Regions from separate parts of the Microbacterium galbinum genome, predicted to be linked through region 4. Evidence: predicted binding sites of a transcription regulator. Region 4 holds the regulator's gene; each other region holds the start of a gene.

Region 1 (5,963 bases), on a different contig from region 4:
GTCGGTGAACGCGGCGGGATGCGGGCTGGTGAAGCGGATGCGCTCGAGCCCTTCGATCTCGCCGGCGGCACGCAGCAGCTTGCTGAACGCCTGACGATCACCGAACTCGACCCCGTAGGAGTTGACGTTCTGTCCGAGGAGGGTGACCTCGATCGCTCCGTCCTCGACGAGCAGTCGGATCTCGTTGAGGATGTCGCCGGGACGCCGGTCCTTCTCCTTGCCGCGCAGGCTCGGCACGATGCAGAAGGTGCAGGTGTTGTTGCAGCCCACCGAGATCGACACCCAGCCGCTGTGCGCGGCGTCGCGCTTGGTGGGGAGCGTGGAGGGGAACACTTCGAGCGACTCGAGGATCTCGAGTTCGGCATCGCCGTTGTGGCGTGCGCGCTCGAGGAGACGCGGCAGCGAACCCATGTTGTGCGTGCCGAAGACGACATCGACCCACGGAGCCTTGTCGAGCACGGTCTGCTTGTCCATCTGCGCGAGACATCCGCCGACCGCGATCTGCATTCCGTCCTTGCGGCGCTTGACGCCTGCGAGCTGGCCGAGTGTTCCGTAGAGCTTCCCCGCCGCGTTGTCGCGCACCGCGCAGGTGTTGATGATGACGACATCGGCTTCGTCACCGGCCGCGGCGCGAACGTAGCCTGCACTCTCCAGTGAGCCGGAGAGACGCTCGGAATCGTGCACGTTCATCTGGCAGCCGAACGTGCGTACTTCGTAGGATCTCTGACGACCGTCGGCGTCGACGGCTGCCGACGACGAGGTGATGATCGTCGGTTCACTGCGCGGAGTAGTCATGATCTCTCCATTGTACGAGCGGGAGACGGCTCCTCCGGGCTGACGCGTCAGTCCGACTCGACGAAGCGCACGCCAGAGCTCTTCGTCCCGAACGATGCCTCGTTCAACGCCGTCTTCGCCGCGTTCGTCGCGACGGATCCGCCGTACCCACGACGAGCGAGCTGTCCGAGCAGACGCCGGAGAGCGGTGTCGTGGTCGAGGCGGCTGAGCGAGCGGGCCTTGGTGCGAGCGAACTCCAGCGCGCGCTCCGCGTCGTCGTCCGGCAGTTCGTCGAGCGCTGCGGCGATCACGTCGCGCGGGATCCCGCGCTGCGAGAGCGAGCGGGAGATGGCGACGCGACCCTGGCCCTTGCGATCGACCCCCGCGGCCACGAGCATCTGCGCGAGCTCGTGATCGTCGAGGTACCGGCGCCGGAGGAAGTCGTCGATGACGTCGTCGATCTGTGTGCCATCGAGCCCGTGAGTCCTCAAGACCTGCCGGGCCTCGGAGACCGACAGCGATCGAGTACGGAGCTTGCGCACCAGACTCTCTGCGGCCGCTTTTCGAACCTCGACCGGGTCCAGCGCATCGTCGCCGGGAATTCGGTCGTCGACGAACGACACGAGTGAGACGGAAGCGGATACTGGAGCGGGTGGCTCCACCGCTGTATCGGGAGTCTTCGCGGTCGCGGTCGGCGGGGTGACGCCCCGCGCTCCGAAAAGAGGGATGACGGGGGCGACCCGCCCGATGTCCTGATGCGGACCGCCCCCGTTCTCACCGTTCATGATCAGGCCGGGCGACGCTCGGCGAGCTCATCTGCCGGAGCCGCGGGAGCAGCCGCGCCACCAATGCCGAGCTTCTGCAGGATCTGCGTCTCAATGGCGAGTGCCACGTCGGTGTTGTTCAGCAGGAACGTACGGGCGTTCTCCTTGCCCTGGCCGAGCTGGTCACCGTCGTAGGTGTACCACGACCCCGACTTCTTGACGATTCCGTGCTCGACGCCGAAGTCGATCAGGCTACCCTCGCGCGAGATGCCCACTCCGTAGAGGATGTCGAACTCCGCCTGCTTGAAGGGCGGGGCCATCTTGTTCTTGACGACCTTCACGCGGGTACGGTTACCCACCGCGTCGGTGCCGTCCTTCAGGGTCTCGATACGACGGATATCGAGGCGAACCGATGCATAGAACTTGAGCGCCTTACCACCGGCGGTCGTTTCGGGAGAGCCGAAGAACACACCGATCTTCTCGCGCAGCTGGTTGATGAAGATCATCGTGGTGTTGGTCTGGTTAAGACCACCGGTGAGCTTGCGAAGCGCCTGCGACATCAGTCGCGCCTGCAGACCCACGTGCGAGTCGCCCATCTCACCTTCGATCTCGGCGCGGGGCACGAGCGCTGCCACGGAGTCGATGACGATCAGATCGATGGCACCGGAGCGCACGAGCATGTCGGCGATCTCGAGCGCCTGCTCACCCGTGTCGGGCTGCGAGACGAGCAGTGCGTCGATGTCGACGCCGAGCTTGGCGGCGTAATCGGGGTCGAGCGCGTGCTCGGCATCGATGAACGCCGCGATACCACCGGCGCGCTGGGCGTTGGCGATCGCGTGCAGCGTGAGCGTGGTCTTACCCGAGGACTCCGGGCCGTAGATCTCGACGATGCGGCCACGCGGGAGGCCTCCGACGCCGAGAGCGACGTCGAGGGCGATGGAGCCGGTGGGGATGACTGCGACGGGTGCGCGCTCGTCGCTGCCCAGCCGCATGACCGAGCCCTTTCCGAACTGGCGGTCGATCTGGGCGAGTGCGGTCTCGAGGGACTTCTCGCGGTCGGCGGGAGATGGCATGTCGTGCTCCTTCTGCTTCGCGTGGTGCCGCCTGTAGGCTGTCGCGGCGCTTCCGGCTGGAAGCAACTCTCCGACAAGGCGTATGGCTCGGTGGCCATGTCTTCACCGTACGAGGAGCCTCCGACATTGCGTCGTCGAGTCACACGAACAGTGGAAAACACGAACGTCTGAACCACTGTGCAGAAGACTACGCCCGCTTCGAACGAATATTCGACGACACGCCGCATCCCGGCATCCGATCTCGACATTGATCGAACGCATGCGCGAATTCAGCGCCGACGCGGCTCCAGCCGGCCGGCACCGTGCCGTCGGTTCTCGGGCACTTCCATCTCGTCGCAGAGCGCGAACCAGATCTCTCGCGGGGGCATCCCCGCAGCCAGAGCCTCTTTCGCCGTGCGACCGGCGAGCGGGGTCAGCACCAGATCGTTCAACACCGACGACGTGCGGCCGGGGAACTCGTCCTCGACGGCACGCAGGAACTCACTTCGACGCATCGCGCAACGACGGGGTGCGTGGGATCAGTGGAGCGAGAGCTCGGGCTCGATCGAGGCGACCAGATCGTCGGGAACGACGTCGGGGAACACCTGGATGCCCTCGAGCACGGAGATGCGATCTCCGACCTCGCGCATGATGGTGGAGATGGGGACGTCGAGCGCATCGGCGACGGAGGCGAGGATCTCGCTCGACGCTTCCTTCTGACCGCGCTCCACTTCGCTCAGATAGCCGAGCGCTACGGAAGCCTTGCTCGCGACCTGCCGAAGGGTGCGCCCCTTCTGCAGACGGAAGTCCCTCAGCACATCGCCGATTTCCTGTCGTACAAGAATCATCGGAACCTCCTCCCCAATCGGTTTCTCGGAGTCTCCCCCGAAGTGATGGCCAGTATAACCTCGCCGACCTTCATAAAATCTACAACTGCACTCTGTGGTTTGAGTGTGAGCACGAAATCAGTAACCTCGTCGCGACGGCGACTATTCCCGGGATAGCTCTCGGAGCATCTCGAGGGCGGCTCGAACGGACGCCGACCGGATCCGATTCCGGTCACCGGGGAAGAGGAACGATCGCGCCTCGATGCGCTCCGGCGTGGCGACGGCGATGTGCACGGTTCCGACCGATTGCCCGTCGGGCGAGACGGGGCCGGCGATTCCCGTCGTCGCGACGCCGACCGCCGCGTCGATGCCGTCCACACTCACGGCGTGCCGGACGCCCCGCGCCATCTGGCGTGCGACCTCCGGATGCACGGGGCCCTCTCGGTCGAGGAGCGACTCGTCCACCCCGAGCAGCGTGTGCTTGACCGGCGTCGCATACGCCACCACTCCTCCGAGGACCACGGAGGACGCACCCGGCACGCCGACGAGTTCGGCGATCACCGCCCCGCCCGTGAGCGATTCCGCCACGCCGAGTGTCCAGCCGCGACGCCCGAGCGTCTCGATCACGGATGCCGCGAGGTCGGTCATCGACTCCGACGCGCCCCGCGCACCTGGGCGACGACGTAGTCGATCCCGCTCCAGATGGTCAGCACCAGCACCACGAGCATGAGCACGAAGGTGATGAGGGTCCAGGCGGGAAGGCCGATCACCACGTGCAGAGGCATCAGCGCCCAGGCCAGAGCGACACCCTGCACAGCGGTCTTCACCTTGCCCATCCACGCCGCCGCGACGACGTGCTCGTTGACGATCATCAGGCGATGGATCGTGATGCCCCACTCGCGAACGAGGATGATCGCGACGATCCACCAGGACACCTCGCCGAGGATCGCGAGTCCGATGAAACCCGCGCCCGTCAACAGCTTGTCGGCGATCGGATCCCAGAGCTTGCCGAAATCGCTGACGATCTCGTAGCGGCGGGCGAGGTAGCCGTCGACCCAGTCGGTCGAGATGGCGAAGATGAACAGGATGGCGGCAGTCCAGCGCAGCGCGAGATCGGGAACCCCGTAGGTACCTCCGAGCAGGAGCAGTACGAAGAACACCACCGCGAGCGGGATGCGCGCGATGGTGATCGCGTTGGGCAGCTGCCGAGGAATCGCCATCAGTCGCGTCCCGTCAGGCCCCAGGCGTCTTCATCGCCCTCGGCCTCGACGACGGGAAGACCCTCGAACTGCGCGTCGAGAGGATCGGAGGCCATCGCCGCCGCCGGTGCCGGGGCGGGAGCCGCCGGCCCCGCGTTGGGCGTCGCGGGAACATCCTCACCGCGCAGCTTCGCCATCACTCCCCCGAGCTGCTCCGCCGTGACGAGCACGTCACGAGCCTTGGAACCCTCGGACGGGCCGACGATCTCGCGCGACTCGAGCAGATCCATCAGGCGTCCGGCCTTGGCGAAGCCGACGCGGAGCTTGCGCTGCAGCATCGAGGTCGAACCGAACTGCGAGGAGACGACCAGCTCGGCGGCGGCCAACAGCAGCTCGAGGTCGTCGCCGATGTCTTCGTCGACCTCCTTCTTGCGCGGCTCCAGCGCCTCCTGGACGTCGTTGCGGTACTCGGGCCGGGCCTGTCGCGTCACGTGCTTGACGACCGCGTCGATCTCCTTCTCGTCGACCCACGCACCCTGCAGACGGAACGGCTTCGAGGAACCCATCGGCGAGAACAGTGCGTCACCCTGTCCGATGAGCTTGTCGGCGCCGGGGCTGTCGAGGATCACGCGGCTGTCGGTGACGCTCGTCACCGCGAACGCGAGACGGGATGGCACGTTGGCCTTGATCAGGCCGGTCACCACGTCGACGCTCGGGCGCTGGGTCGCGAGCACCAGGTGGATGCCGGACGCACGGGCGAGCTGGGTGATGCGCACGATCGAGTCCTCGACGTCGCGCGGGGCGACCATCATGAGGTCGGCGAGCTCATCGACCACGACGAGGAGGTACGGATACGGCTTGAGCACGCGCTCGCTGCCGACGGGTACCTCGACCTCGCCGGCGCGCACCGCGCGGTTGAAGTCGTCGATGTGACGGAATCCGAACGACGCGAGGTCGTCGTACCGCATGTCCATCTCCTTGACGACCCACTGCAGCGCCTCGGCCGCCTTCTTCGGGTTGGTGATGATCGGAGTGATCAGGTGCGGCACACCCGCGTAGCTGGTGAGCTCGACGCGCTTCGGGTCGATCAGCACCATGCGTACGTCCGCCGGGCGCGCACGCATCAGCAGGCTCGTGATCATCGAGTTCACGAAGCTGGACTTTCCGGAACCGGTGGAACCGGCGACCAGGAGGTGGGGCATCTTCGCCAGGTTCGCGATGACGATGTTGCCGCCGACGTCCTTGCCCACGCCGATCGTCATCGGGTGCGTGCTCTTCTGCGCGGCCGGTGAGCGGAGCACGTCGCCGAGCGCGACCATCTCCTTGTCGGCGTTCGGGATCTCGATA
Region 2 (5,963 bases), on a different contig from region 4:
CGCTGCGCGACCTCCACGAACAGCCTCGTCGACTCGCGCACGTAGATGTCGTTGCGCGCCCGGGTGCCCGGCGCGAGCAACTGGCGCGTCGCCGGGGCGAAGAACACGGGCTCGTCCGTCTCGTGCAGCGGCGAGAACTCCTCGATCACGGTGTGTCGGGTGTCGATGCCCGAGCCGTCGAAGGATGCCGTGACGATCCGCTGCGCGAGCCGCCCGAGACCGGGCTGCTGCGCGAAGACGTCTCTCACCGCGTCCTGCGCGATGACGGTGTCGGGAACGATCGTCTGCAGCGAGCGCAGGACGGCGGGACGACTCATGGTGTCACTCAAGCACGCGGCCTGTTCCCGGGGGAAGGGGGTTGTGCCGTGTCGCGACCTCTGCGAAGGCTCAGAAGCCGAGTGCGCGGGCGAGCTTCGATCCGGAAGAGGCGTCGCGCCCGCCGGCCGTGCGCACCGCGGCCTCGACCGCGGAGAAGAAAGCCTCGCGACCGTCGGCGTCCGCGGGCGCGGCCGGCCCCAGCTCCATCTCCCACTCGCGCCACGCGCGCTCGACCCCCTGGCGGAGGTCGGTGGCGCGGACCCGGTCGTCGACGAACTCGGCGATCACGCCGTCGGGTCCGGTGAACAGATACGCGGTCCGGTCATTGCGGATGCGCGCCAGGGGCGTCAACGGGTCGGTGGCCCAACGGGCGACCGTGGCGGCGACGGCATCCGGGATGCCCTCGCCGTCTCCGAGCGGCCATCCCAGCTCGAGCCGGCCGTCGCCCTCGCGCGGCCCCTTGACGTGCCAGCCCGCATCGGGACCGCCGGTGCGTCGACGCAGCGCCACTCCGGAGCGCGACAGCGCCCCGTCGGCCGTATCGAAGTACTGGGCGTCGAGGTCGCGGGACTCACCATCCGTGACGGTGTCGACTCCGGGGATCGCGTCCCAACGAGGGAGCGGCGTCGCATCGTCGACGTCGAACTTGCGCTCGACTTCGACGGTGCGAGACGGCTCAGTCATCGTTGGACGTGAGGTCCTCGAGGGACTCGTCGTACCAGTAGTCGATCTCGGTGGGGCCGTCGTCGGAGCCGGTGTTCTGCGGCTCGCCGCGACGGTTGTACACCACCTGCGTCTCGCTGTAGGGGACGATCAGCTTGTCGTCCGCGTCGCCGAGAGGAATGATCTGCCCGTCTAGCGGGCCGCCGTGAAGTCGTGCGAGTGCCATGCCCTCACCCTATCGCCGTGCTCCGACCTTCGGGCGGAGAACCGGCGGGTCCGGGTCAGACGGCGAGGACGCCGAGCACCGCACCCACGATCATCCAGGGACCGAAGGCGATGCGCGTGGTGCGATCGGCCCGCCGGAGCGCCATGAGCCCCAGGGAGTACAGCGCGCCGAGCACGAAAGCGGATGCCGCGCCCACCGCGAGGGCCGTCCATCCGTGCCAGGCCAGCACCAGGCCGATCACGGCCGCGAGCTTCACGTCGCCGCCTCCCATGCCCGAGCGACTCAGCAGACGCAGCAGGGCGTAGAAGCCGCCGAGCACGATCATGCCCAGGAGCGCGCGGATCGACGGCGCCCGGTCGCCGGTCGCGAGTGCATCGACGAGTGCGAGCAGCAGGAGTCCCGCGAGGGTCGGGAGCACGATGCGATCGGGCAGGCGGTGGGTGCGCGCGTCGATGACGAGCAGCCACCCGCCGATGCCGAGCAGCATGAGGTGGACGAGCCCGATGAGGGCGAAGCGCGTATCCATCCCGGAAGGCTAGGAGATTCCGGTTCCGTCCCGCGGGGCGCTGTGGATAACCTCGGCCTGCCGCCCGGACTCCCGTTCGCGCAATGTCCGATGTACGAATTAGCATCGACTCCATCACTTGATTAATTCGAATATTCGTTCGAGGATGGAAACCATGGGGATCGGGCTCGATGCGGTGACCGCGCTCTCTCCGAACAGCGATGCGCGTGCGGGAGAGGTGCTTCGTCTGCGCCGCGAGATCAGTCGGATGCAGCGTCGCCGCAGCGACCAGGCGGTGCTCCCGCTCGACCCCGCTCTCTCCTCCATCCTCCCCGACGAAGGTCTCCTCGCAGGCACCGCGTACACGCTCTCCCCCTCGCCGAGCCTCGTCCTCGCCCTGTTGAGCGCGGCATCGCAGAAGGGGCACTGGTGCGCCGTCGTCGGTATGCCGACGCTCGGCGTCGAGGCGGCCGCGGGCTTCGGAATCGATCTCGACCGGCTGATCCTGGTGCCCGATCCCGGCGATCGCTGGTTCGCCGCGACCTCCGCCCTCGCCGAAGTCGTGCCGCTGATCGCCGTGCACCCCGGAACACGATTGCGCGACGCCGACGTCTCCCGCCTGAGCGCCCGGCTGCGCGATCGTGGCTCCACGTTGCTCGTCACCGGCGTCTGGCCGCAGAGCGAGGGGTCCATCCGCGTGCACGACCCGCAGTGGAACGGCCTCGGCGCGGGCTGGGGGCTGCTGTCCGACCGCACGGTGACCGTGACCGCGCAGACCCGCCGACGTCCGCTCGCTTCCAGCGTTCGCGTGCGACTGCCCGGGCGTGACGGTGCGCTCGAGTCCGTGACGACCGAGCTCGCCGCGCTCCCCTCTCTGCCCGCGCGCACGCAGAGCCCTGCGCCGGCGCCCGAGCTCCTCCGTTGGGCGGAGGCCGGATGAGCGCCCCTCTCCGCGTCCTGGTGCTGTGGTTCCCCGACTGGCCGCTGCGCGCCGCACTGGGCGACGCGCTCCCGCACCCGCCGACGGCCCTGATGCAGGCGAACATCGTCGTCGCCTGCACCGCTTCCGCTCGCGAGCACGGAGTGCGGGTCGGGCAGCGCCGTCGCGAGGCGCAGGGGCGCCTCTCCTCCCTGCGCGTGCTCCCCCACGATCCCGACCGCGACGAGCGTGCTTTCCTCCCCGTACTGCAGCTCATCGAGGAGCACGCCCCCGGCGTCACACTGCTGCGACCGGGACTCGCGGTGCTCCGCGCTCGCGGGATCTCCCGCTATCACGGCGGAGAGGAGGCTGCCGCGGCCTGGCTCGTGACGCAGCTCACCGAGGCCGGGTTCCCCGAGGTGCGCATCGGCGTCGGCGACGGCCCCTTCACCGCCGAGACCGCCGCCCGCGGGCCGCAGCGCTGCACCGTCGTGCCGCCGGGTGAGGCACGGGAGTTCCTCGCACCGTTCCCCGTGCAGGTGCTGCGCGACGAGCAGATCACCGGCCTCCTCCTCCGCCTCGGCGTCCGCACGCTCGGAGAGTTCGCCGCCCTCGGCCCCGTCGACGTGCGCGATCGCTTCGGCGAGCGCGGCGCCCGTCTCCGGGCGCTGGCCGCGGGCGCGGACTCGCAGCGCCTCGTGCCCCGTCCTCCCGACCCCGAACTGATGCGGAGCGTGGAGTTCGAGACCCCATTGGGTGGCGCGGATCAGGTGGCCTTCGCCGTGCGGCAGACGGCCGATGCGGTGATGCTCGCGCTGGGCGAGGCATCCGTCGTCTGCACCGAGGTGCGCATCGACCTGACCGACGACAACGGGCAGGTGTTCTCCCGACCGTGGCTGCACCCCTCGTGCTTCGACGCCTCCGACCTGGTCGACCGGGTGCGCTGGCAGCTGGAGGCGCTGGCGGCGCAGACCGCGAAGGATCCCGTCGACGAGGCACGGGCGTTCGGCGGGATCTCGGCGGTGCGGATCGTGCCGGTCGCGGTCGATGACGCCGCTCACCACCAGCCGGGGCTCTTCGGCTCCGGCACGGACGAACGCCTGCACCACGCCGTGTCTCGCGTGCAGACCATGCTGGGGCACGAGGGCGTGGTCACCGCCGCGCTCGCCGGCGGACGGTGGCTCGCCGACCGCCAGGTGCTCACTCCCTGGGGTGAGCGCGCGGTCGCTCCGCGCGACCCCGCCTCCCCCTGGCCCGGGAGCCTGCCCGATCCGCTTCCCGCCGAGGTCTTCCGCCCGCCCCGTCCCCTCGGGGTCACCGGAGCCGACGGTGCCGCGATCCGCATCGACGAGCGCGGAGCCCTCTCCTCCGATCCCGCGTTCATCGACGGCACCGCCGTGCACGCGTGGGCAGGACCCTGGCCCGTTCACGAGCGTCGCTGGGCCTCGGGCGGAGGTAAGAAGGGGCATCGCTTCCAGGTCATCGATGACCGGGATCGCGCCTGGCTGGTGTTCTGCGCCGGTGGGCGCTGGTGGGCCGAGGGACGGTACCGCTGATGGGCTTCCACAACCCGCCTCTGAAGTGGGGCGAGCTGGCTCGCACTCTGAGCGGCGAGCCACCGCCCGCGAGCGCCGAGCCCTCCGGGGCGCGGGCCGATCCGGGCCCGGTGAGCAGGCGACGCAAGAGTATCCCGCCGTCGTCCGTGCCGCGCCCCGATGACGCCGTGCCCTACGCAGAGTTGCACGCCCACTCCTCGTATTCGTTCCTCGACGGCGCGTCCTCCCCCGAGGCGCTCCTGATCGAGGCCGAGCGCCTCGGACTCAGCGCCCTCGCACTCACCGACCACGACGGCTTCTACGGTGCCGCGCGCTTCGCCGAGGTCGCCGAGCTCATGGACGTCCAGCTGCAGACCGTCTTCGGAGCAGAACTGTCGCTCGATCTCCCGGCCCCGCAGCGCGGCACACCCGATCCGGCCGGCGAGCACCTGCTCGTCCTCGCCCGCGGGATGGAGGGCTACCACCGGCTCTCCGGAGTCATCACCGCCGCGCAGCTGCGGGGCGGTGAGAAGGGCCGCCCCGTCTACGATCTCGACGAGCTCGCGGCGAGCGCCGGAGGCCACTGGACCATCCTGACCGGATGCCGCAAAGGTGCGGTGCGTCAGGGGCTCGAACGCGGTGACGCCCGGGAGCCGTTGCAGCACCTCGTCGACCTCTTCGGCGCAGAGCACGTCGCCGTCGAGCTCTTCGACCACGGAGATCCGCTCGACACCCGTCGCAACGACGTGCTCGCGGAGTTGGCGGGACGGATGCACCTCCCCGTCGTCGCGACGAACAACGTGCACTACGCCGCTCCGCAGCAGGCGCCGCTCGCCGAGGCCGTCGCCGCGGTCCGGGCGGTGCGCAGCATGGATGAGCTCGATGGATGGCTCCCCGCGCACGGGGGCGCGCATCTGCGCAGCGGCGCCGAGATGTCGGCGCGCTTCCGGCGGTACCCCGGAGCCATCTCCTCGGGGCTCGAGCTGGCCGCGGCATCCGCCTTCCCCCTGCGTCTCGCCCGCCCCGCACTCCCCCGGCAGAGGGTCCCCGAGGGGCACACCCCGATGAGCTGGCTGCGCCGACTCGTCTGGGACGCCGTGCCCTCGAAGTACCCCCGTATCGACGACGCCGGCCGGAGCCGGATCGAACGCGAACTGAACGTGATCGAGGAGAAGGACTTCCCCGGCTACTTCCTCATCGTTCACGGCATCGTCGCCGAGGCCCGTCGCCGAGGCATCCTCTGCCAGGGGCGCGGGTCGGCCGCGGCGAGCGCGGTCTGCTACCTGTTGGGGATCACCGCCGTCGACCCCATCCTGTACGGGCTGCCCTTCGAGAGGTTCCTCGCGACGACCCGTCAGGAGGAGCCCGACATCGACGTCGACTTCGACTCGCGACGCCGGGAGGAGATCATCCAGTGGGTGTACGCCGAGTACGGCCGGGAACGCGCCGCGCAGGTGGCGAACGTGATCCAGTACCGGCCGAAGAACGCCGTGCGCGACATGGCCAGGGCGCTCGGGCACTCCCCGGGACAGCAGGACTCGTGGTCGCGGCAGGTCGACGGCTGGGGTGCCGGGCTGGAGCCCGCAGAAGGGCACGACATCCCCGAGAACGTTCTCGCCTACGCCGGTGAGCTGATGAAGGCGCCGCGCCACCTCGGCATCCATTCGGGCGGGATGGTGCTCACGGCACGTCCGGTCGGCGAGGTCGTTCCGGTCGAGCACGCACGCATGGAGAACAGGACCGTCATCCAATGGGACAAGGACGACGCGGCGTTCATGGGCCTGGTCAAGTTCGACC
Region 3 (5,963 bases), on a different contig from region 4:
GGAGCGTGTCCGCCTGATCGAGCACGCCGATCGTCGTTCCGCCGCGCACCGTGACGCGACCCGAGTTCGGTTCCTTGATGCCCGCGAGCATGCCGAGCAGGCTCGACTTGCCGTCGCCGTTGCGGCCAACGATGCCGATGCGATCCCCCTCCTCGATGCCGAGCGTCACGGAGTCGAAGACGACCCTCGTCGGATATTCGAGGTGCAGGGCCTCGGCCCCCAGAAGATGTGCCATGTCACTGTCCAGGGTAACCGGGTGCGCGGGGCTGGAAGACCTCGGGGAGCGCGGAGACGAACTCGTCGAGGTGGCCGTACCAGGGCGTGTGGGCGGCACCGCGGATCCGGCGGACATCGATGCCGGCCTCTTCCCATCGGCTCGCGGCATCATCGGAGACGAAGCGGCTGGGGTCGGCGACGACGGCGATCGATCCGGGTGGCGGCTGCTCGTCGACGTTCGCGCCGCACGAGATCGACGCCGACGTCGCGGGGTCGAAGAGCTGGGCGGCGCGTGCTTCCCGCTGCGCAGCGGCGACCGAGTACCCGGGGCGCTCACGTAGCGCCTCGACGGTGCGCGACGCGGCGTCCGCAGCGTACTGCGCCGTGAGGGCCGCGTGGTCGGCGCCCCCGGCGAAGCCGAGAGCGGCGTCGACGAACACGGCGAGACCGGACTCGAGCGCAGGAGCCGCAGCGGCGAGTACGGTGCCACCGTACGAGTGTCCGAGCGCCACGGCGGGTGGACGACGCAGGTGCGTCTGCACGGTGCGCACGACGGATGCCGCGGCGCGCGCGACCGTGAGACCCGGGTCGCGCGGCGAGCGGCCGTGGCCCGGGAGGTCGATCGCGACGACGCGCCAGCCGTTCGCGGCGAGGAGCGGAACGAGATCGTGCCAGCTCTCGGTCGATCCCATGAGTCCGTGCAGCAGGACGATGCTCCCGACATCGTGCTCGCGTGTGCTGTCAGCGGCCTGGTGCGTCGGCAGCGTGATCTCGGCGTGCAGAAGCATCCGTCGAGTCAATCACGGTGTCGGGTCGATCCCGCTGCGTCGCCGGCGGGCGAGCAGCGCGGCCCCTCCCCCGAGGAGCACTGCGGCGCTCGCGGCGAGGGCGATCGGGGCGATGGTCCCGGCGTCCGCTCCCGTGTCGGCCAGGCGGTCGCCCGGAGCGGTCGCCCCGCCGGACGGGGCCGCGACGATCTCGACCGGCACCCAACCGATGAGGGCGCCGTCGGTGGCGTAGACGGCGACGCGGTGCGCCCCGAGCGCGGCATCCGTCGGAACGATCGCCTGCACGATGCCGGCAGACGAGGCCGCGAGCGTGCCGAGGTGGGTGGGGTCGGAGAAGAGGTAGACGTCGACGGTTGCGCCGGCGAGGTCGGTCCCGAGCGAGAGATCGAAGGGCGCCCCCTGCGCGACGGTGGCCGGTGCGGTGACGGGGCCGCGGTTGTCGTCGGTGAGGTCGTCGGCCGACGGGGAGGCGGGCACCTCCGGGGCGACCGTCACGGTGAGCGTGGCGGGCTCGGTCGCGGACTCGCCCACGGCGTTGGTGAAGACCGCGCGATAGCGGGTGCCGGAGGCGGATGCCGGGACGGCGTCGATCGAGAGGGTGGGGGCGGCGGCATCCGGGATCGTCACCCAGTCACCGGCATCCGGCAGCTGCGTCTGCCAGATCACCGTGGGTTCGGGGGTTCCCGTCGCTGTGGCGGTGAAGGTCGCGGTCGCGCCCTCGGGGATCTCGGCATCCGACGGCTGCGTGACGATCTGCGGGGCGACGTCCTGCTGCTCCGGCAGGGAGGTTCCCGGAATGTCGGTGCCAGGCGCTGCGTAGATGAACCGCAGGCCGCGGCTGAACGCCGCTCCGATCACCGAGAGGTGGGTCTCGTCGTCGAAGATCGTGGCGCCCAGTTCGAGTCCGTCGTAAGCGCGGGCGGCGAGCGTGTGGGCGAAGCTCGTCATGTCGCTGGTCATCGGGAACCCGGAGGTCGTCTCCTCGAGCTCTCCGACCGAGAGGAAGACGCGCGCGTCGAGCGCGTCGTGCGTCTCGGCGTAGTCGGCCTCCATGTCGAGGATCGTGCGGTCGTCCCACCAGATCGAGGGGCTCGCGATGACGAACCGGTGGAAGAGTCCGTCGTTGTGGAGCAGCGCATAGGTGGCGAAGAGACCGCCGAAGGAATGGCCCATGAGTGCGCGGTCAGCGGGGTCGGCGCGGAACTCGCTCTCGATCTGCGGGACGAGTTCGGATCTCAGGAAGTCGAGGAACTCGGGAGCACCGCCGGTCGGCACGTCGGCCGTGATCTCGGTCGGGGTGAGATCGAGGGTGCGGCGCACTCCGGAGGCCGCGAAGCCCTGGCCGGGGTCGTCGTACCCGATGCCGACGACCATCGTGCCCGGCGCGTTCAATCGGGCGGTCTCGACCGCCATCCCGAACTCGGCGTTCGCATCGGTGACGTAAAGGACGCGGTGCGGATCGCCGTTCTCGTCGTAGTTCGCCGGGAGGGCGACCGAGATCTTGTAGTCGCGGCCGGCGGCGGAGGTGGTCGTCCACGTCTGGACGTCGCGGATGAAGTCGTCGGGGCTTTCGGCCGAGGCTGCGGCGGTGTAGGTGATGGGTGGGGAGGACGACGCGGGCGTGTCGGTCGCGGCGGCGAGCGCCAGGGTCGCGCCCGCCGTGAGTGCGATCGCGGTCGGGATGCCGAGCAGTCGGCGGAGGTCGAATCTCATGTCGTTTTCCCCTTCATCGGATGCCGCCGGATACCGCTGGATACCGCCGGTGGGAAGCCACGGTAGAGGTGGCTGCACTCGTCGGACATGTGAGGTCGGCCCAGAGCTGCGGTGCGGCGCTGTGGGGAACCTCCGGTCCGATTGGCGAAGATTCTTCGTCTATATGTTCGAATGTCGGTGGTCTGTGGTGGGCTGTTCGCATGACGGAACTGCTCGACGCAACGAACTCCCAGACGGCGATGATCGCCGATCTGGTGGGCTCGGTGCGGGCGGTCGAGGAGACGATCGCTCGGCTGTCAGCCGTGCGCGACGGGATGCTCGCCGTCGCCGCTCGCGTCGCGGTCGACATCGCACGGCAGGCGGCGCATCCCGATCACGGCGACATGGCCCTGCGGGCGGTGGCGGCGGAGATCGGGGCGGCAGTGCGGGCGAGCGACCGTACGATCGAGCGGCGGATGGACGAGGCATCGTGGGCGGTCGAGCGATTCGCCGAGGTGTGGGCGGCGCAGGGCGCGGGGCGGATCAGCGCCGCCCACGCCCGGGTCATCGTCGACGCGGGCGCACATCTGGACGACCCGGCCGATCGAGCGCGGTATGCGGCGCGAGCGGTGGAGGCGGCGGTGGTCGAGTCGCCGAACAGGCTGCGGCGGGTGGCGCGGCGGATCGCGGAGCAGTACCAGACCCGCACCGTCACCGAGCGTCACCGCGACGCGCGGGAGTTGCGGCGGGTGTGGGTGAAGGACCTCGACGACGGGATGGCCGAACTCGGGATGCTCGGGCCCGCCGTCCTCGTCCACGGAATCCACGACCGGCTGACGCGCATGGCGCGGACGATCACCGTGGAGAACGGGCGGGCACGGAAGGCGGCGAAGGGGACCGACACGGACCTCGGCTCCCCCACCGACACGGACCGCGACTCCGACACCCGCACGACCGATCAGCTGCGCGCCGACCTGCTCGCCGACATCGCACTCACCGGCGCTCCGACCGGGCACGACACGGAGGCGGGACTGCTCGGCGAGATCCGCGCGCGGGTCGAGGTCACCGTCCCCGTCTTCACCCTCATGGACGACGACACCGGCGGCCACAACGGCGGTAGCGCCTCCGGCGCACCCCCGGCAGAGCTCGACGGCCGCTCCCCCATCGACACCCGCACCGCACGCCTCCTCGCAGGCGACGCGACCGGATGGGAACGGGTGCTCACACACCCGATCACCGGCGCACTCCTCGCCGTCGACCGCTACCGCCCGTCGGATCAGCTCACCCGACACCTCCGGGCTCGCGATCAACGCTGCCGCTTCCCCGGCTGCAACATCGCCGCACGACGATGCGACATCGACCACACCCACGCCGCGTCCGACGGCGGTGAGACCTGCGCCACCAACCTCGCGCACCTCTGCCGACGACACCACACGCTCAAACACCACTCGCTCTGGCGCGTCCAACACCGACGCCCCAGGGAGGACGACGTCGGGCTCCATCTCGAAGGCGGACGAGCAGATCAGACCATCAGAACCACCGGCGATCTCGTCTGGACCAGCCCGACCGGAACGACCTACATCGACCGCCCGCCCGAGCAGAACACGGTCAGGTTCACCGACAGCCGGTGAATCGCCCTCCGGCGCGATGCCGTCAGATGCGCTGCCCTCCGGCGCGATGCCGTCAGCCACGACGCCGTCAGGCCCGATCCCGTCAGGCGCGACGCCATCAGGCACGACGCCGTCAGGCGCGACGCCATCAGGCGCGCTGCGCGACCTCGACGACGGTGTCGATTCCGCGGGCGGCGAGGGCGGCGGCATCCTGAGCGGTACGCGAGGTGACAACGGTCACGGGCTCGCCCTGCTCCCGCAGCTCGTGCCAGCGCTCGAACACCCGCCCGCCGGGGGCGAGGTCGGTGCGCGAGAGCGGAAGGTCATCGGCATCCACGTCGATCACGACGCCCACGGTGCGCGGCATGACCGGAGAGTCACCGGCACCCGCAGCATCCGCCCGCGCCTGAGCGACCAGCTCCGCGAACCGCCGACCCAGCGGCTTGACGACGTTCTCGGTGTCGAGCAGTCCGAGCGAGTACTCGAGATCCTTGTAGTCCCCGAGCGAGCGCGACACGTCATGCGAGCACCACCACGTGATGCCGTAGAGGCCCTCGGTGGTCAGCGCCGCCTCGACCGTGCGCGAGGCGAACTCGGGCATCTCGTCGTCGGCGAGATTCATCGACGGTGCACCCACCTCCTGCAGCCACACCTTGCGCTGCGGATCGGTCGCGAACGCCTTCGAGAGCTCGATCATCCACTCGGCGTGGCGAACCGACGGCGACGAGAGGCCGCCGTAGCGCGCCGCGGTGCCGTTGAAGATCCACGAATGCACCGTCGTGACATCACCGAGACGGGACGCGTGCTCGGGCAGGAACGGATGCCCGTCGCGGTACCAGAGGTGGTCGTTCTCGCTGTGCGCGATGAGGTGGCGCGGATCACGATCGCGCGGCGCCCCCAGCAGGCTCTCGAGCCAGTGCGTGATCTGCGCGCTCTCGGCGGGCATCGCGGCGGGGTTGGGCAGCTGGAACTGATTGAGCTCGTTGCCGAGCGTCAGACCGATGAGGTTCGGCTTGTCGCGCACTGCATCGTAGACCGCGGCGACGAGCGCCGCCTGCGCCTGGATCGCCTTCTCGTCGGTGAACATGTTGCCGTCGTGCCAGTTGACCAGCCACGCCGGCACGAAGTCGAAGCCCGACATGTGGCCCTGGATGACGTCGACAGCGATGTCGAGCTCGAACTCGGCCGCGATGTCGGCCACGAGAGCGATGTCGTCGAGCGCCTTGCGGCGGATGAGCGTCCGGTTCGGCTGCAGCACGGGCCACAGCGGGAACACCCGCACATGATCGAGCCCCAGCCCGGCGAGCGCCTCGAAGTCCGCGCGCACGACATCGGCGTCGATCCCCATCCACTGGAACATCCAGTCCTGGGAGGGCGTGTAGTTCGCCCCGAAACGCGGTGCATCGAAACGCGGAGCATCGGAGCGCGGAGTGTTGTCAGTCACTGATCTGTGGTCCTTCTCGATCGTGGGCAGGAAGTCTCGGGGATCGGGGATCATGCATCCGTCGGCGCGGGGCCGCTCGATTCGCGCACGATCAGGCGCCGCGCCGACACGCTCTGCGACACGACGTCCTCGCCGCTCACGAGCTGTGCGAGCAGCGCCACGGCGGTGCGAGCGCTCTCCTCGACCGGGGCGTCGAGCGCGGTGAGCCGCGGG
Region 4 (5,963 bases):
GGAAGCCGTGCCCCTCCCCGGGGTAGAGCACGTACTCGTGATCGACGCCCCGTCGGGTGAGCGCATCGCGGATCGCCTCGGACTGCGACGGAGGCACCACGATGTCATCGGCTCCCTGGAGCAGGAGCACCGGAACGTCGATCCGGTCGGCGTGCGTCAGGGGCGAGCGTTCGATGTACAGCTCCTCGGATGCCGGGAGCGGACCGACGAGGCCGTCGATGTAGTGCTTCTCGAAGTCGTGGGAGTCGGCGACGAGCATCCTCAGGTCGGAGACGCCGTAGCGCGAGATGCCCGCCGCGAACGCGCCCCCGCGCACGAGCGCGGAGAGGACCGTCCAACCACCGGCCGAGCCTCCGCGGATCGCGATGCGCGTCGGGTCCGCGAGGCCCGCCGCCGCGAGGCCGTGCCCCGCAGCGATGACGTCGTCGACGTCGACGATGCCCCACTGGCGGTCGAGCCGCTCGCGATAGGCGCGTCCATAGCCGGTCGACCCGCCGTAGTTCACGTCGAGCACCCCGATCCCGCGGCTCGTGTAGAACGCGAGCGCCGCCGAGGTCGCCCCGGTCACGTGAGCGGTCGGGCCGCCGTGCACCAGCACGAGGTACGGCGGGAGTTCGTCGGCAGATGCCGCAGCACCCGGGTTCGCGGGCGGATACGCGTAGGCGTGCACCGGGCCGTGACGGCCGTCGAAGGTGAGAGCGAGGGGCGGCGGCATCCACGCGGGATCGACGGCCTCGCCTCCGCGGACCGCGACGACGGCACCCGTGTCGAGATCGGCGCACCACACCCCGGAGGTGACGCCCGATCCGTTCCCCGAGAGCAGGACGAGCGAGCCGACGACGTCATCGATGCTCACGTGCCCGTCGCACGGCACCTCGACGCGTCGCTCGGAACCGTCGCCGGAGAGGACGACGATCTCGTCGCGGCCGTTCGTGCGCACGGCCACGAGGCGCCCGTCATCGAGAGGCTGGAACCAGCGATTGCCGAGCACCCACAGTCCGTAGCCGGTGTCGGCGTCGGCGGAGGTGAGAGGGGCCGGCGCGGCCGTGGGCGCGATCCCGTCGACGGTGACACGGTGCACGGCCCAGCGCCCGTCGCGGTCGTCCGCGAAGAGGAGTTCGTTCTCGGATATCCACTCCGGCTGCAGGGCCGCACGCGTGGACACCGAGCCCGTCTCGCCGGAGCGCAGGTCACGCAGACGCAGGTGCGCTTCGTCCCACGGCATCCGCTCGCCCGACCATTCGACCCAGGCCAGTCTCGTGCCGTCGGGGGAGAGGGAGGGATGGGCGTAGAAGGCGCCGCTCTCGGTGTGCACGATGACGGCGGACGGGGACTCCGCGGCAGACCCGTCGGTCGGGATCTCGACGATCGCCCGACGGTGCTCGGTCGAGGTCAGGTCCTCGCGGACGGCGAGAAGGCGGCTGTCCTGCACGCGCAGCCCGCCGTGGGCGGGGCCCAGGGGAGTGAGAGCGACAGGCTCCGTGCCGCGACCGAGCCGGTAGACGCGCTGATCGTCGGCCTGGACGAAGAAGAGGGTGCCATCGGCGTCCGCCGTCCATGCTCCACCGCCGTACTCGTGCACGCGCGATCGAGCGCTCCAGGGGGCCGGGAGCACCTCATGTCCGAGCGATGAGCGCACCGTCATGCGACCGCCCTCTGCGGGCACGGACTCCGCCCACCAGATCTCCTCGCCGACGAATCGTGCTCCGTCGAGGCGCGGGGAGGCCGCGGCGACGGATGCCGGGGTGAAGGGCGAGGACCAGGAACCGTACGGTGACGACATGCTTCGAGCCTATGCGTCGACGCGAGCGCGCCGGGCCCGGGTGTGCGTCAGACCGCGCGGAGGACGGCGACGACCTTTCCGAGGACGACGGCTTCGTCGCCGAGGATCGGTTCGAACGCCGAGTTGCGCGGAAGCAGCCAGGTGTGGCCGTCGCGGCGCCGGAAGGTCTTGACCGTCGCCTCACCGTCGAGCATCGCCGCCACGATCTCGCCGTTCTCGGCCGTGTGCTGGGAGCGGACGACGACCCAGTCGCCGTCGCAGATCGCCGCGTCGATCATGGACTCGCCCGAGACCTTGAGCATGAACAGGTCGCCCTTTCCGACGAGCTGTCGCGGCAGGGGGAAGATCTCCTCGACGTGCTGGTCGGCCGTGATCGGGACGCCGGCGGCGATGCGACCGACGAGGGGCACCAGAGCAGCGTCGCCCACGGGAGTGGCGACATCGGCGGGGTTCTCGGTGCTCGTGCCGGGGAGATCGATCAGGACCTCCATCGCACGCGTCTTGCCGGGATCGCGACGCAGGTAGCCGCTGAGCTCGAGCTGGCCGAGTTGGTGGGTCACGCTCGAGAGCGACTTGAGCCCGACGGCGTCGCCGATCTCGCGCATGCTCGGCGGATACCCCTGCTGGGCGATCGACGCCTGGATCACCTCGAGAATGGCCATCTGCTTGGGGCTCAGACTCTTCCGACGGCGTGTGCGCGGTGCCTCGGGATCGGGGGCGGTGATCTCGCTCATGATGCTCCTTCGGTGCGCGATTCCGGCGTCCTTCTTCGAATGTCGGAGGCCCGTGGTTCGGTGTTGGTATCGAAACCGTATCCGAGAAAAGCGCGGATGTGGAAGATCTGTTCGAGCGTGTCGGTGAAATCGCGGACGTGATTTCGAAGAAAGCTTGACAGATATTCGAATTCGAAGATACCTTCGGAACGTAGCTTCGCACTCGCCCCTCCCGGCCGAGAGGCGGATGCGAACGCTACGCCAACGTGGTCATCGCTCGCGGGTGATGACAGACCTCCGGTTCACCGGAGCAAGGCAGAGGAGAACGACATGAGCAGCATCACCTTCAGCACCGCAGCCGTCCGTCCGGTCCGCCCGGCGACGCGTCTCCGGCTGACGGCGCGCGGTCGTCGTGTGCTGCTTGCTCTGGCTGCGCTTCCTCTCGCAGTCGGCATCGCCTTCGCCGCGCTCAGCGGCGGCAGCGCGCTGGCGACCGGCGAGGGGGCGGGCACGGTGACGTTCGAGACGGTCACCGTGATGCCCGGCGACACGCTGTGGTCGATCGCGGCCGAGGTCTCGCCCGAGTCCGACCCGCGAGAGGTGATCGGCGAGATCACTCGTCTCAACATGCTGCAGGGCGGCGTGCTGCAGATCGGCCAGGAGCTGTCGATCCCTGCGGAGTACGCGAGCTGACTCGTCCGGCCGTCGTCCCCACCGCAAAAGGCGGTAACGCGGAGAGCGGCCCCGGCCGTGCGGCCTAGCATGGAGTGGTGACTTCTTCGCTCGATGATCTCCCTCTCCGCGACGATCTCCGAGGGCTCACCCCGTATGGGGCACCTCAGGCGCCGCTCCCTATCGCTCTGAACGTCAACGAGAACACGCATCCCGTACCGGATGCCGTGGCGAGCGACATCCTCGACGACATCGCGGTCGCGCTCCGCGACGTGAATCGCTACCCCGACCGCGAGTTCACGGCTCTCCGTGAGGGCTTCGCGCAGTACCTCGGTCACGGCCTCGATGCCTCGCAGATCTGGGCGGGCAACGGCTCGAACGAGGTGCTCCAGCACATCCTCCAGGCTTTCGCCGGCCCGGGGCGGACGGTCTTCGGCTTCGCGCCGACGTACTCGATGTACCCCTTGCTGGCGCAGGGGACGGGCGCGCGCTGGGTGGCGGGGGAGCGCCAACCCGACTATACGATCACCCCGGAAGAGGCGGTCGCTCAGATCGAGCAGGTCGATCCCGACGTGGTGCTCCTGTGCTCGCCGAACAATCCGACGGGGACGCCGCTCGGACTCGACGTCATAGAGGCCGTCTATGCCGCCGCGCGCGGTGTGGTCGTGGTCGACGAGGCCTATCAGGAGTTCGCTCCGCACGACGCACCCTCGGCGCTCACGCTGCTGGAGGGACGCCCGCGGCTCGCGGTGTCGCGCACGATGAGCAAGGCCTTCGCCTTCGCCGGAGCGCGGGTGGGATACCTGGCCGCCGATCCCGCGTTCATCGACGCCCTGCGTCTCGTGCGATTGCCGTACCACCTGAGCGCGCTCACCCAGGCGGCGGCGGTCGCCGCGCTGCGCAACTCCGACGTCATGCTGGGCATGGTCGAGGAGATCGTCGCGCAGCGCGATCGCATCACAGCGACGCTCGAGGCGCTCGGATACACGCCTCACGAGTCCTGGTCCAACTTCGTGCTGTTCGGCGGCGTCTCCGATCCGAAGGTCACGTGGCAGCGTCTCTACGAGCAGGGCGTGCTCGTCCGAGACGTCGGGATCCCCGGCCACCTGCGCGTCACCGCGGGCACCGAGGCCGAGACCACGGCGTTCCTCGATGCGCTGGCCTCGATAGAATCGGCCTCATGAGCACCCCCACCCCGGCCCCGCGCACCGCGCGCCGCGTGCGCAGCACGTCGGAGTCCACCGTCGAGCTCGAGCTGAACCTCGATGGCACCGGCGCCAGCCGCATCGACACCTCCGTTCCGTTCTTCGACCACATGCTCACGGCTTTCGCCAAGCACTCGCTCACCGATCTGACGGTGCGGGCTTCGGGCGACACCCACATCGATGCGCACCACACCGTCGAGGACATCTCGATCGTGCTCGGCCAGGCGATCGGTGAGGCGCTCGGCGACAAGGCGGGAATCTCGCGCTACGGCGATGCGCTCGTGCCGCTCGACGAGGCGCTCGCCCAGGCCGTCGTCGACATCTCCGGCCGTCCGTACCTCGTGCACGAGGGCGAGCCCGCGGGCTTCGAGCAGCACCTCATCGGCGGCCACTTCACGGGCTCGCTCGTCCGGCACACCTTCGAGGCGATCGCCTTCAACGCGGCGCTCACCGTTCACGTGCGCGTGCTGGGTGGTCGCGACCCGCACCACATCGCCGAAGCGGAGTACAAGGCCTTCGCGCGCGCTTTCCGGCAGGCCAAGGCGCTCGACCCGCTGGTCGACGGCATCCCGTCGACCAAGGGCGCGCTGTGACCCGCACGCCCCGGGTCGCCGTCTTCGACTACGAGTCCGGCAACGTGCACTCCGCGGTGAAGGCGCTGGTCGCCGCCGGAGCGGACGCCGTCCTCACTCGCGATCGCACCGAGGCGCTCGAAGCCGATGGACTGCTCGTGCCGGGCGTCGGCGCGTTCGCCGCGGTCCGTGACGCCCTGCGGGCGCACGGCGGAGACGACATCATCGATCGTCGGCTCGCGGGTGGACGCCCGGTCATGGGAATCTGCGTCGGGATGCAGGTGCTCTTCGAACGCGGTGTCGAACGCGGGCAGAACACCGAGGGATTGGGGGAGTGGCCGGGAGCGGTCACCGAGCTCAACGCCTCGGTCCTCCCGCACATGGGGTGGAACACGGTATCCCCGGGGCCCGACAGCATCCTGTTCGACGGCATCGAGGACGAACGCTTCTACTTCGTGCACTCGTACGCGGCTCAGACCTGGGAACTCGACGTCATCCCGCCGTTCCCGCAGCCCGTTCTCACCTGGACGACCTACGGTGATCCGTTCCTGGCCGCGGTCGAGAACGGCCCGCTTACCGCGACGCAGTTCCACCCGGAGAAGTCGGGGGACGCGGGCATCCGTCTCCTGCGCAACTGGACCCGGAGCCTCTGAGAGGCGCCGCCCGGCGTCACGCATTTTGAGGCCCGTGCGGCCGCAGAGTACCCTCGAATCTCGTGCCCGCAGCGGGCGCCGAGCCCCCACACCAAGGACGTCATGAACGACTTCGCACAGTCTCCCTCTCTCACGCTGCTCCCCGCGGTCGATGTCGCCGGTGGCAAGGCCGTGCGCCTCACGCGGGGCGAGGCCGGCACGGAGACCAGCTACGGAGATCCGCTGGATGCCGCCGGCGAATGGGTCTCGCAGGGCGCTCAGTGGATCCACCTCGTCGATCTCGATGCGGCGTTCGGCCGCGGGAGCAACGCGCCGATCCTGCGCAAGGTCATCAAGCAGTACCGAGGTGTGAACATCGAACTCTC

Evidence for each region. Region 4 encodes LexA, which represses DNA repair genes until DNA is damaged. Its sites were predicted from a motif close to TCGAACANNTGTTCGA; they were not measured.
Region 1: a site for LexA is predicted at 2,810-2,825, ahead of recA (recombinase RecA). Genes of this name have one in related genera too.
Region 2: a site for LexA is predicted at 1,861-1,876, ahead of imuA' (DnaE2-dependent mutagenesis accessory factor ImuA'). Genes of this name have one in related genera too.
Region 3: a site for LexA is predicted at 2,873-2,888, ahead of KZC52_RS14600 (HNH endonuclease signature motif containing protein). Genes of this name have one in related genera too.

The regions. Positions count from the first base shown of each region.
Region 1 is NZ_JAHWXM010000001.1:717,623-723,585, forward strand. It holds gene miaB (tRNA (N6-isopentenyl adenosine(37)-C2)-methylthiotransferase MiaB) at 1-795, opposite strand, end outside; gene KZC52_RS03630 (regulatory protein RecX) at 843-1,397, opposite strand; gene recA (recombinase RecA) at 1,562-2,611, opposite strand; gene KZC52_RS03640 (DUF3046 domain-containing protein) at 2,881-3,105, opposite strand; gene KZC52_RS03645 (helix-turn-helix domain-containing protein) at 3,130-3,438, opposite strand; gene KZC52_RS03650 (CinA family protein) at 3,580-4,065, opposite strand; gene pgsA (CDP-diacylglycerol--glycerol-3-phosphate 3-phosphatidyltransferase) at 4,062-4,637, opposite strand; gene KZC52_RS03660 (DNA translocase FtsK) at 4,637-5,963, opposite strand, start outside.
Region 2 is NZ_JAHWXM010000001.1:31,334-37,296, reverse strand. It holds gene KZC52_RS00195 (type III polyketide synthase) at 1-317, opposite strand, end outside; gene KZC52_RS00190 (CYTH domain-containing protein) at 388-1,002, opposite strand; gene KZC52_RS00185 (response regulator) at 995-1,207, opposite strand; gene KZC52_RS00180 (prepilin peptidase) at 1,263-1,733, opposite strand; gene imuA' (DnaE2-dependent mutagenesis accessory factor ImuA') at 1,888-2,652, shown strand; gene KZC52_RS00170 (DNA polymerase Y family protein) at 2,649-4,187, shown strand; gene KZC52_RS00165 (error-prone DNA polymerase) at 4,187-5,963, shown strand, end outside.
Region 3 is NZ_JAHWXM010000002.1:101,806-107,768, forward strand. It holds gene KZC52_RS14585 (ABC-F family ATP-binding cassette domain-containing protein) at 1-235, opposite strand, end outside; gene KZC52_RS14590 (alpha/beta fold hydrolase) at 237-1,004, opposite strand; gene KZC52_RS14595 (alpha/beta hydrolase-fold protein) at 1,017-2,717, opposite strand; gene KZC52_RS14600 (HNH endonuclease signature motif containing protein) at 2,918-4,327, shown strand; gene KZC52_RS14605 (glycoside hydrolase 5 family protein) at 4,455-5,750, opposite strand; gene KZC52_RS14610 (LacI family DNA-binding transcriptional regulator) at 5,801-5,963, opposite strand, start outside.
Region 4 is NZ_JAHWXM010000003.1:35,358-41,320, forward strand. It holds gene KZC52_RS17035 (S9 family peptidase) at 1-1,783, opposite strand, end outside; gene lexA (transcriptional repressor LexA) at 1,831-2,517, opposite strand; gene KZC52_RS17045 (LysM peptidoglycan-binding domain-containing protein) at 2,827-3,189, shown strand; gene KZC52_RS17050 (histidinol-phosphate transaminase) at 3,267-4,352, shown strand; gene hisB (imidazoleglycerol-phosphate dehydratase HisB) at 4,349-4,966, shown strand; gene hisH (imidazole glycerol phosphate synthase subunit HisH) at 4,963-5,598, shown strand; gene priA (bifunctional 1-(5-phosphoribosyl)-5-((5-phosphoribosylamino)methylideneamino)imidazole-4-carboxamide isomerase/phosphoribosylanthranilate isomerase PriA) at 5,701-5,963, shown strand, end outside.